4 regions of the Psychromonas sp. genome follow, and region 2 is predicted to be linked to each of the others. Evidence: predicted binding sites of a transcription regulator. Region 2 holds the regulator's gene; each other region holds the start of a gene.
The links. Region 2 encodes MetJ, which represses methionine synthesis genes. Its sites were predicted from a motif close to TAGACGTCTAGACGTCTA; they were not measured.
Positions count from the first base shown of each region.

Region 1: the regulator MetJ is predicted to act here: its motif matches at 1,642-1,659, upstream of metK (methionine adenosyltransferase).
Region 3: the regulator MetJ is predicted to act here: its motif matches at 1,521-1,538, upstream of metA (homoserine O-succinyltransferase MetA).
Region 4: the regulator MetJ is predicted to act here: its motif matches at 1,528-1,545, upstream of metN (methionine ABC transporter ATP-binding protein MetN).

Region 1 covers NZ_CEZLMY010000008.1:7,204-10,399, reverse strand. Annotated here, with positions in the region: gene AC4GME_RS02000 (peptidoglycan DD-metalloendopeptidase family protein) at 90-1,424, opposite strand; gene metK (methionine adenosyltransferase) at 1,703-2,851, shown strand; gene AC4GME_RS01990 (SprT family zinc-dependent metalloprotease) at 2,870-3,196, shown strand, end outside.
Region 2 covers NZ_CEZLMY010000103.1:8,387-11,582, forward strand. Annotated here, with positions in the region: gene AC4GME_RS12825 (class I adenylate cyclase) at 1-681, shown strand, start outside; gene metF (methylenetetrahydrofolate reductase) at 687-1,598, opposite strand; gene metJ (met regulon transcriptional regulator MetJ) at 1,826-2,101, shown strand; gene AC4GME_RS12840 (mechanosensitive ion channel domain-containing protein) at 2,166-3,080, opposite strand; gene slmA (nucleoid occlusion factor SlmA) at 3,099-3,196, opposite strand, start outside.
Region 3 covers NZ_CEZLMY010000044.1:16,218-19,413, reverse strand. Annotated here, with positions in the region: gene AC4GME_RS08225 (MATE family efflux transporter) at 1-971, shown strand, start outside; gene AC4GME_RS08220 (GNAT family N-acetyltransferase) at 960-1,445, opposite strand; gene metA (homoserine O-succinyltransferase MetA) at 1,571-2,488, shown strand.
Region 4 covers NZ_CEZLMY010000037.1:15,124-18,319, reverse strand. Annotated here, with positions in the region: gene AC4GME_RS07380 (methionine ABC transporter permease) at 1-412, opposite strand, end outside; gene metN (methionine ABC transporter ATP-binding protein MetN) at 402-1,436, opposite strand; gene add (adenosine deaminase) at 1,910-2,905, opposite strand; purine riboswitch at 2,929-3,028, opposite strand.

The DNA.
Region 1 (3,196 bases), on a different contig from region 2:
GATAATAATATAGCTATCTTTACACAATTAACAATACGTTAGTTATTGTAATTATGTGAAAATTTTCTCTGTTATTTGTTATTTGTTATTTAAATTGACTCTTGCCCCATCTCTTTCAAGAAAAGATCACGTCGTTTATCAAATACTTTTTTCTGTTTTTTAGGCACCTCTTTAGAAAGAGGCAAACTCACTTTCATCGCATTTACAGGGCGATTGTAAACATGGAACTCATAATGCAGGTGCGGTCCAGTAGAGCGCCCCGTATTACCTGTTTTGCCAATTAAGTGTCCCATCTTAATGCGCTGCCCTTTACGAACATAAATTTTGCTTAGATGTAAAAAACGTGTGGTGTATTTTCGCCCATGTTTAATAACAATATAGTTGCCCGCAGCAGGGTGATAACCTGCACGAACAACAAGACCATCACCAACAGAATAGACTTTTGTCCCCGTAGGTGTAGCAAAATCAGTACCATTATGCGGGCGAATTTTTTTAGTTACCGGATGTAATCTCCTAGGATTAAAACGGGAGCTGATACGGTATTTTCGATTAAGTGGAGAGCGTCGGTAAGCTTTATTTAAACCCAGACCATCTTGAGCATAATAACGTCCATCTTCATGCAGAAATGCCGTATAGTTTTGTCGACGTGTTTTAATCAAGACAGCTAACACTTCACTATCAAAACTGTATTGACCATCAATATACTGCTTAGAAACTAAAGCGTGGAAGGTATCCCCGGGCCGAAGTTGACGATTAAAATCAAACTTCTCATGCAGAGCACCTGAAATCTGTTGAATCTGCCCTGCTGATAGACCAGATTGTTTGGCATTAATATAAAAACTGCCAGTAATACTGCCTTGAAATAAGCTATTACGCCACTCACCTTTTTTGGTTTCTAATAAAGAAACATATTCACCATCTTTTAGGGTGAAAGTTAAGGTGTTGGCAAGGTCGATAACCACTTTTAAAGCGAGTAATTTATTTTCAGGGTTAATTAATAGCTTAACTTGTTGTTCTGGTAGCAAATTACCTAAACGAAGATATTGTTTATCCACTTCTAACAGCTCTTGCAATAACGCCGCTGACAAGCCTTCTTTTTGAAAAATACCGCTTAATGTATCGCCCGCTTTAATTTCAATCTGCACTTCCCGGTTTCCAGAAAAATCAGGAAATACTTTTCCATATTCCTCTTTAACTGCAGAAATAGGCTCTGCCATTGCATAATCATCAGGCGTAACGACAGCTGCAGGGAGCACTAATTGGCGTTTAATTGTTTTTTTGCTTAACTCTTGACTGGGGATAAATGAGATCACCAGTAAAAAAACAAATAAAAGAATTAATGCAAAAAAGTGTTTGCGGGGAAGATTATTAATAAATGAAACAAACGTTTTTAACAACGTCTTTAAACGAATCAGCAATAACATAATAAAACTCAATACAATAATCAGAAGAGCGGTTGATGAAACCAGAGATTTAAAGCGGCTCAAGTATATCTTAAATTTTTAACTTGTTTTATAAAAAGTAATACACTTATTTATTAAAAATATACGGCTCTTTATCTATGCGAATTTACAACAAATAATTCCTAAACTCTTTTACAAGTAAATAATAGGGTGTTTTCCATCACAAAAAAATGTAAGATAGACGTCTAGATGTAAAAACATCTAAATAAATTTAAGCTAATATTATTTCAGGAGCTCACATGTCACGTGACTTATTTACTTCAGAGTCAGTATCTGAAGGTCATCCAGATAAAATCGCCGATCAAATCTCTGATGCGGTGCTTGATGCAATTTTAAAACAAGATAAAAAAGCACGTGTTGCTTGTGAGACTTATGTAAAAACCGGCATGGTAATGGTTGGTGGTGAAATCACTACTGATGCATGGGTTGATATCGAAGAGATCACTCGTGAAACAGTGCGCAATATCGGTTACACCAGTTCAGAGATGGGCTTTGATGCCGACTCGTGTGCTGTATTGAATACCATTGGTAAACAGTCTCCTGATATTAATCAAGGTGTTGACCGAAGCGATCCACACGCACAAGGTGCTGGTGATCAAGGTTTAATGTTTGGTTATGCAACCAATGAAACAGATGTTTTCATGCCTGCGCCAATTACTTACGCACATCGCCTGGTAAAACGTCAAGCTGATATGCGTAAAAAGAAAATCCTGCCTTGGTTACGCCCTGATGCAAAAAGCCAAGTAACTTTTGCATACGATCAAGGTAAAATTGTTGGTATTGATGCAGTTGTACTTTCAACGCAACATTCTGAAGATATTAAACAAGATGATTTAATTGAAGCGGTAATGGAAGAGATTATCAAACCGGTATTACCAGCAGAATTACTGACAGAACGCACTAAATACTTCGTTAACCCGACAGGCCGTTTTGTTATCGGCGGTCCAATGGGCGATTGTGGTTTAACTGGCCGTAAAATCATTGTTGATACATACGGCGGTACAGCACGTCACGGTGGTGGTGCCTTCTCTGGTAAAGATCCTTCAAAAGTTGACCGTAGTGCAGCCTATGCAGCCCGTTACGTAGCAAAAAACATTGTAGCAGCCGGCCTTGCAGATCGTTGTGAGATCCAAGTATCTTACGCAATCGGTGTGGCAGAGCCTACATCAATCGGTGTTGAAACATTCGGCACGGAAAAAGTGCAAAAGGATTTAATCGTTCAATTAATACGTGAACATTTCGATCTGCGCCCTTACGGTTTAATCGAAATGTTAGATCTGATCCAGCCTATTTACCAATCAACAGCAGCTTACGGTCACTTTGGTCGTGAAGAGTTCCCTTGGGAAGCGCTGGATAAAGTTGAAGAGCTAAAAGCGGCTGCGTTTTAGTTTTACTTACAACTGAGCATGCTTAATAGCGAAGATAAAAAAGCACTCCAAGTCAAAGGTGAAGATTGTTTCATTTTGGCCGAGTGCTTTTTTGATCGTGCTTTTAAACGTCCCGATTACCTTTTTAATCAACGTGGTAAAAGTGCAGGCACAGCTCATCTGCAGCGCAATATCATCAAGTTTAATGCCACACTCTTTAAGCAAAACCGAGATGAATTCCTAAATCAAGTTGTAGCACATGAAGTAGCACATTTAATCGTTTTTCAGCAATATGGCAAGGTTCGCCCGCACGGTAAAGAGTGGCAACATGTTATGCACAATGTCTTTAACTGCCCGGCAAACACG
Region 2 (3,196 bases):
AACGAAGTGCGTACATTGCATTTTGACAATAACTACGCAGTTGTTGATGCCCTGACAACTATTTTAGGAAAAATGCACCAAGATGCGCTCCCACCGGAGCAGATAGATATATTCTGTTATAGCCACCATTTTACACAACAGATTAAACAAGCTTTTGGTTCAAAACTAAATGAATACATACAGCTGCGTTTAGATTCAATTTCTCAGCGTTCTGTACAGACATTATGGACGGGTGGTCGAAAATTTGGTTTTTATTTCGAGCGCACAGGAGTTTCACTGCAGCATTTGGAAAGTACTGTTGATATTTATAGTCATATTTCTAAGAAGAAGCTATCCACCAGCGCGATTAATTTAAAAAACACTCACTTTGAACAGACCGCAGAGGTGATTGAATCACATATCAGTGAAGGACTTATCCAGTTCTTTTTTGAAAATTACTCTGGCGGTTTTAATGTTTATATTGCAAACGCAGATAATGAAGTAGAAACATTCCATAGTTTTGCCGGCAGCAAAGATGATTTGGTGCAGAACGTAAATCGCTTTTATGCATCAAACAACAGTGCGCCAAGCAACTTAGATGATCAAATCAACTTTAACCTGCCACAATTTTATGAAATTGAATCGACTGAAAATAACGAACTTCTTTTATCACCATTTAAAAGCACTACAAAAAACAACTAAACTGCTCAGGACTCTGGACGTAATCCTAAAGAGTGGCAGATCGCATAACTTAAATCACTGCGGTTTAATGTATAAAAGTGAAAATCCTTTACCCCTTCTTGACTTAATACCTTCACCATATCCATCGCAATAGTTGCACCAATTAAATTGCGAGTCATAGGATCACTCTCTGTCCCCTGATACAATTTATGCATCCAGTCAGGCACACCGACATTGGTCAGCCCTGCAAACTTAACCAAGGTTTTATAATTAGAAACAGGCAAAATACCAGGTACAAGATCACCATCAATACCTTGTTTAACACACTTATCACGAAAGCGTAAAAAGGTTTCCGCATCAAAAAAGAACTGCGTAATGGCACGATTTGCACCAGCTGCAAATTTTTCTTTCAACACATCTAAATCAAATTGTGCGCTACTCGCTTCCGGGTGTTTTTCAGGATAAGCGGCCACAGAGATATCAAAGTCCCCCTCCTCTTTTAACAAACGCACTAGGTCTGCCGCATACATATGGGGTTTCGAACCACCAGCAGGAATATCACCACGCAAAGCAACAATGCTACGAATATCATTGTCCCAATAGTCTCGAGCGATCTGACGTAATTCATCTTTATTGGCATCAATACAAGTCAAATGGGGAGCTGCAATCATGCCTGTTTTACTTTTGATATCTTTAATAATTTGATGGGTACGATCTCGCGTCCCAGAGTTTGCACCATAAGTAACCGACACAAACTTAGGTTTTAATGTTTTTAATCGTTCAATAGAATCCCATAAGGTTTGTTCCATACTCGGCGTCGCAGGAGGAAAAAACTCAAAAGAAACACCCACATCCTGTTTGATGTCTGCAATATTTTGGTTTAATTTTGCTAAATACTGCGCTGAAAAATAACTGTCTGTTTGCCCTTCACTATTCATAACCTGTTCCTTGTGCGTGTTTTTAGCCATCTAAACGTCTTTAATGGTCATTAATTTAATTTAATATGAACATTTGTCAACTTATTTAAATTAAAGTGAAAATAACTAAATCAAAAGTGAATTTGCTTCAACACAATTAGCTAGACTTCTAGCCATCTTGATGTGCGGATTGCTAACACAAACAACAAACGTTAAAATGTCCTTTCAAAAATTAGGGGGTAATAAACATGTCTACAAAATGGAACGGTGAATACATCAGCCCTTATGCTGAGCACGGTAAAAAAAGCGAACAAGTAAAAAAGGTAACTGTTTCAATCCCCACGAAAGTATTAAAAATACTTACCGATGAGCGTACTCGTCGCCAAGTAAAGAACTTGCGCCATGCAACCAATAGTGAGTTATTATGCGAAGCTTTTTTACACGCCTATACAGGCCAACCACTACCAGAAGATGAAGATCTGGATAAAAACCAAGTCGAAGCCATACCTGAAAATTTAAAGTAATAAAAAGCCCCTAACTTGTTTACCAAGCTAGGGGCTTTTTTAAAGGATTAATCAACAGGCTTGATTACTTATCCATATGAACATCCATTTGTGGGAATGGAATTTCAATACCTTCTTCATCAAGACCGTTTTTAATCGCTTCCATTAACTCAAAACGTATATCCCAGTACTGTTCGCTTTTAACCCATGGACGTACCACTAAGTTAACACTTGAATCGCCCAGCTCTGCAACAGCAATCTGCGGAGCAGGATCCGTTAATACCGAGCTGTTCGCTTTAACTACTTGCTCTAAAACCGCCTTGGTTTTTGCTAAATCGGCACTGTAACTGACGCCAATCGTAAGATCTATACGACGGGTTGCTTTACGGGAATAGTTGATGATATTACCGCCTAAAATCGCAGAATTCGGTACAACAACAAATTTGTTATCTATCGTTGTTAAAGTGGTAGCAAATATCTGTACCGATTCAACACTACCTGCAATCCCGGCTGCTTCTATATATTCCCCCGCTTTAAACGGACGTAATACAATAATCAAAACACCGGATGCAAAATTTGAAAGTGAACCTTGTAGCGCTAAACCAATGGCTAAACCCGCGGCACCAATTAAAGCGATAAATGATGTAGTTTGTACACCGATACGACTTAATGCTGCAATCACAACAAACGCGACGATCACATAGCGTGCCATAGATGCAACAAAATCCACTATGGTACTATCAAGTTTTCGTTTAGTTAATACTTTATGAAAACCGCCAGAGATTAGACGCGCCACAAATAGACCAATGAATAACGTTAAAATCGCAGCGGCTATATTCATCGCGTATTCAATCAGTAAACTTTGATTATTAGCAACCCATTCCAAGCTATTTCCTACCACATCGATACTATCTTCAAGACGTTCGCTAATCACTTCGATTGCTTTTTCTGGTGCAACATCTGTTGTTACGGCTTGAGAAACCGTAGCTTTATCTGACATAGTGAAGCTCCTTAATTATTAACTTTGTTTGAGTTGGCTATAAAAAAATGACCACTGCACTTTAAAATTTTGAGTGGGCTTATCTTTAAACTGGCTGCGTACAAATTGGCTCATAC
Region 3 (3,196 bases), on a different contig from region 2:
AACAGGTACTTTTATATGGCAAACAGTATTTTGCTATCCGTATCTGGAGTGCGCCAGCAGCGTTAATTAATATGGTTTTGCTTGGTTGGTTATTAGGTATGCAAAATGCCAAAGTACCGATGTTTCTGCTGATTATTACCAACTTAGTAAATATATTCTTAAGTGTGCTTTTTGTAGTCGTTTTTCAATGGCAAGTTGCAGGTGTGGCGTGGGCGTCGTTATCTGCTGATTACATCGCTTTAATCTGCGGCTTATTTGCAGTCTCTAAGATGATCAAGCCCTTCTATCAAACAGGCGACTTTACAAGGTTGTTAAAGCAACTGATTGACCTTCATTCCCTAAACTCTTTTATCGCATTAAACCGCGATATTTTTATCCGCACCTTATGTCTGCAGGTTACTTATGCATTTATGACCATGCAGGGGGTAAAACTTGGTGATGATGTGGTTTCTGCTAATTCAGTGTTGATGCACTTTTTATTGCTGATCTCTTTCTCTATGGATGGTCTTGCTTATGCTGTGGAAGCCTTAGTGGGGAAAAATATTGGCAATCGCTGTTTAAGTAAATTAAAAGAGAGCATTAATGTAACGCTGTTTTGGGCGTTTATTTTTAGCCTTATACAGTTGCTGTTATTTTATTTTTATGGGCAATGGATTATTAACCAGATTACATCTATCAGTAGCGTACAAGTTGAGGCAACTCGCTATTTACCCTGGCTGATTCTAATTCCGCTTACCTCTATGCTTGGTTTTGTTTTTGATGGTGTTTTTATTGGTATGACACGTGCGAAAGAGATGCGCAATAGTATGATTTTTTCGCTCTGTCTGGTGTATTTCCCGGTTTGGCTGTTCTTTTCTGGAGAAGGCAATCATGCGTTATGGATAGCGATGAATGCCTTTATGCTTTCCCGTGGGTTGACGCTTGCCTGGATTTATAAGCAGCTTAATAAAAAAGAGCTGTTAATCCTTTAACGATTTAGTCCAGAATATTGCATTGCCGAATTCAGGATCGAGCTGGTAACCGGAAAAACCTTGTTTTCGGTAGGCATTTTTGGCTATCTTATTGCCTTCTAATACTTCCAGGGTGATTTTGCAGCAATCTCTGGATAGCGCAATCTTTTCAATTTCTGCAAACAATAAACTTGTTAATCCCTGACCACGAAACTCTTTAGATACCATAACATCATGAATATTTAATAAAGGTTTACAGGCAAATGTTGAAAATCCTTCTATAGCCGTTAGAAGTGCAACGGGTTGTTTATCTGCAAAAACTATAACGATAAAAACATCATTACGTTTTAATAAAGCCTCAACAAGATTCTGTTTGGCAAAATCAGAAATATCTTCACCCCCGCCCATAGGATCACATGCGTAATCTGACATTAATTTCAGGTAAGCCTGCGCATGTTCAGCTTGTGTTAAATCCGCTTGAATAATATTAAACATTTTCAATCCATTAATAAAAAATTTCATTGATATTAGCATCTAATCGAAAGTTTTGTTGTCTTGCTGAATTTAGGTTAGACTTCTAGATGTCTAAATGAATGAAATATTTAATATGGAGTTTTGTTATGCCTATTCGTATCCCTGATGATCTGCCTGCTGCCGGCATTTTAAAGTCTGAAAATATTTTTACTATGTCTGAATCACGCGCCAGTCATCAACATATTCGACCTCTGCGTGTATTAATTTTGAATTTAATGCCTAAAAAAATTGAAACAGAAACGCAATTAATGCGTTTGCTTTCTAATACACCGCTGCAGGTTGATGTTGAATTATTACGCGTAGATGCACGTGCTTCTCGAAATACCCCGCAAGAGCACTTAGATAAGTTTTATGGCGATTTCGAACGTGTTAAAGATCAAAAATGGGATGGTTTTATTATCACCGGGGCGCCATTGGGTACAATTCCTTTTGAAGATGTTTATTACTGGGATAAATTTACTGAAATCGTAGAGTGGTCTCGTCATAATGTTACCTCTACGCTGTTTTTATGTTGGGCGGCACAGGCTGCTTTTAAATATTTATACGATCTCGATAAAGTGACGCGTGAATGTAAACTTTTGGGGATTTATCAGCATACGACCTATAATCACCACCACCCGTTAGTACGTGGGTTTGATGATCAATTTTGGGCGCCATTGTCACGTTTTGCTGAGTTTGATTCACAATACATATTAGAAAATAGTGATTTAACTATTTTTGCTGATGCACCTGATGCCGGTATTTATCTGGCTGCTAGCCCTGATTGCCGTCAGGTATTTGTTACAGGGCATCCGGAGTATGATGCAAATACGCTAAATAATGAGTACCTGCGCGATCTTGACGAGGGGTTAGAGCCGACTTTGCCGGTTAATTATTACCCGAATGATGATGAAAACGAAATGCCACGTGCAACTTGGCGTAGTCACGGCAACTTGCTGTATAGCAACTGGTTAAATTACTGTGTTTACCAAGTGACACCATATGATTTATCAGAGCTAAAATAACCTTCAAATAAAAGTGTGACGGAGTTAGAAAATCGCGTTAAAAACGTTTGATAGAGGTGGCAATGTAGCTAATCGGATCTACACTTAATATAGTTAATGAGTTGGAGGGAAATTAGTTAGTATCTGGCGCAACGAATGATTACAAGCCAGTTTAGATAAGGCAATTGACAAGTTAGGAAGCGAGACAGGTAAGTAGCTTCATCTACTAAATAGTAATTTTGTCAGTGTGAGTTATTTGTTGATAATCTTAAAAACAGCATGGAGGAGAAGTTATTACTTCATATCGGTTTTTAGTAAGATCAAGACCCAACTAGGAGTTGCTTATTGTAACTCATAGCCCAGCGGGCACTCGGGAAAGATCTTTTTATTTCGGACTTTTTACAAGTAGAAAGAAAGTAGAACATAAAAAAGTAGAAATAAAACGCTGGTTGTAGATTTTGTCACTAACATGGAGGGAATAAATATTATTACTTCATATCTGTTTGTTAAAAACGAGAATAAATTTTAGGAGTATGCGATTCTAAGCAACTCACCGCCAACTGAATTGGCCCTTTATTTGTCGTTTTTTGTAACGTGATAGTCGATCATAAGGTAAATATGTTTTAGTTTTATTGTGAGTATCGAGTTGTTATTGATCTTTGTGTTTTAAATCTGTTTCATGGATAAACACGTATTTTGTATTCGTTTATGTTTATTTAGGTTAAAGGA
Region 4 (3,196 bases), on a different contig from region 2:
CCATCGCCTGCGCAGCTTCCACTAAACCTGAAGGTACTTCTAATAACGCACCTTCAACAAGACGTGCGATAAACGGAATCGCAGCAATCGTTAGCGGGACAATTGCCGCTGCGGTGCCAATTGAACTTCCGACGATAAAACGTGTAAAGGGTATAATCGCAACCAAGAGAATAATAAATGGAATTGAGCGGCCAATATTAACCACGATACCCAGTGTTTTATTTAAAGCATGATTTTCAAGTAAACCTGATTTTTTACTCAGGTGTAATAAAACCCCCAATGGAATACCGAAAATAAAGCCGATAAAACCTGAAGCAAAAACCATTGCTAATGTTTGCCCTAATGCATCGACTAATAAAGCGATAAGGCGTTCATTGTTTCCCCACCAACTGAAAATTGAATCAAGCGACATAACCTAACACCTCTATTTCGACTTTATGTTCTTTTAGAAAAGCGATAGCTTGCTGTGCAGCGTCTTCTGCTCCAAAAAACTCAGCTAACATCAGGCCAAATTTAACCCCACCCACATAGTCCATATTCGAACTAAGAATACTGATATCGATATTAAACTCTCGTGCAACTTGGCTGATTAAAGGTGCATCAACCGAAGCTCCGGTAAATTCCAAACGTATTAGCGGATAACTGTTGTCGACATGTTCCGTTAATAAACGGCTGCGGTAATCTTCGGGAATAGAGAGATCTAATGTCGAGCGAATAAACTGACGTGCTAATGCAGTTTTAGGGTGGGCAAAAATATCACCGACTCGACCTTGTTCAACTAATTTACCATCACCAATAATAGCGACTTCAGAACAGATACCTTTTACCACCGCCATTTCATGCGTGATTAACAAAATGGTTAAGTTTAGCTCCTGGTTGATCTTTCGCAGCAGTTCTAAAATTGATAGTGTGGTGGCCGGATCTAACGCACTGGTTGCTTCATCGCACAATAATACTTTTGGATCGGAAGCCAATGCGCGGGCAATCGCAACACGTTGTTTTTGTCCACCACTTAAATTAGCAGGGTAGCTATCACTTTTATCACTCAGTCCGACAAGCTCTAATAAACCATCAACTTTAAGTTTTATGGCTTTTTTATTCATACCAGCCAGTTCTAGAGGCAGGCCGATATTGTCAAAAACAGTGCGTGATGAGAGCAGGTTAAAGTGTTGGAAGATCATGCCAATCTTACGGCGAGTTAATGTTAATTCTTGATTTGAAAGCAAAGTCAGATCAATACCATCAACAATGATATTACCGCTGCTCGGGCGCTCTAATAAATTAACACAACGAATTAAGGTACTTTTACCCGCTCCCGAAGAGCCGATAACACCGTATATGCAACCTTGAGTTATATTAAGGTTGATATCACTGAGCGCATTGATAGCTCGCTCACCTTGATAAAACACCTTATTAACATTTCTTATTTCTATCATCAAATTTCCTGAATTTAATTAAGAGTACGTTATTGTTCTGTCTGCACTGTAGGCAAAGCGAGCATTAAAACGTAAACAACAAAACGATACTAGGACGTCTAGACGTCCAAGTCAATGGCAGGTTGCGATCTAATATCAATTAGGCTGTTAAATAGAGTGTTAAGCAAATATTAAATGTGGAAATGTTTGTTATTTGGACGATTATGCTAGCACTCTTGGTGGTGCGACAGTTCTATCAATAGACTTTATGATGGTCGGAGATTATATTTTGAAGATCCGAATGGTCATGTTCTTGAAATTATTACCACAGATTATGTTTTAGATTAGCAGGCTTGCGGGAAAAGCTGGCTAAATATGTAGCAAGATAGAAACAGATATAAAAAAGCCAGCTGTTAAATAAATTAACTGCTGGCTTCCTTTATTTTCTAGCAATCCAAACAGTAGCTAGTATTTCAGGATTAGCGTGATTAAGGTTACTCAGCGTACTGCAGTAAGTGCTGTTTCACTGACTCGCTGGCGAATGAGTGTGCAACGCTTATCTTATAGATATTAAAGTAATCTTCACGGCTCAACTTGAACTCTTCCATAACTTTACGCACTTCATCGGTCATGGTGGTATTAGAAACGGTACGATTATCAGTATTAATAGTGATAAGCACACCGTCCTGATAAAATTCTTTTATCGGATGGCTGCTAAGGTTGTCCACAGCTTTGGTCTGTACGTTACTGCTCGGGCAGGTTTCCAAAGCAACCGCTTTGCTTTTGACCAGATCATAGGCTGGCGCGTGCCCTTTAATATGGATACCGTGTCCAACTCGTTCAGCACCCAGTAGCGATACTGCATCATATACGTTCTGGCCGGAGCCTTGCTCACCAGCATGAATGGTAATTCGGTAACCTTTCTCTGCAGCATATTGCGCATAAGGTACGAATTCTTCGCAGAACCCCGGTAGTTCACCACCTGCTAAATCAAAAGCAACAACACCGTTATTAAGATATTTTGCACCTGCGTCAACAACACCTTTAATACCTTCTTTAGGCATATGTCTTAGTAACGATAGAATGTAGTTACCTTTGATATCGTATAGTTTTTCAGCTCGCTTCATCCCTTTTACTGCACTGCCGATAATCTGATCGAGAGTCAGACCTTGTTCAAGGTGCAGTAGAGGACCAAAACGAACTTCTAAATATTTAACGTTCTCTTTAGCCGCGTCTTCAAATAGCTCAAATGAGATACGCTCGATACCCTCTGCAATCTGCATTACTGATAGCGGCAGTTCGAATCGCTTCAGATATTCATCTAAGTTTAGACAGGTTTCAGGAGCAATCATTAAGGTGTTTATTTCATTAATATCTTCACTCGGCAAGGTAATATTTTGCTGCTGAGCGAGATCAATAATTGTTTGCGGGCGGACACTACCATCTAGATGGCAATGCAGATCGATCTTAGGTAAGTTAAAGTAATTCATCAGTCTCTACCTTTATTTTAGGTACGTAAAGTTACAGACTTCATAATCAAGAATTTAAGGATCTTGGTAGAAACTCCCAAACCATATCATTGGGATTATACGAAGCAATTTAGCAGGGTACTTTATCAGCATGCTCTATACCCTGCAATCCATATAAGGAACGAGAGCCTTATCTTTTTATTTTTAATGTAAAATGCAAGAGATGACTCTAGTTTTCCTGGGTTATTTAAGTGCCATTTACAGCTGGCTGTAGAGGTTTTATGAGAATAAATATGCATCCCTGTCTTTTTT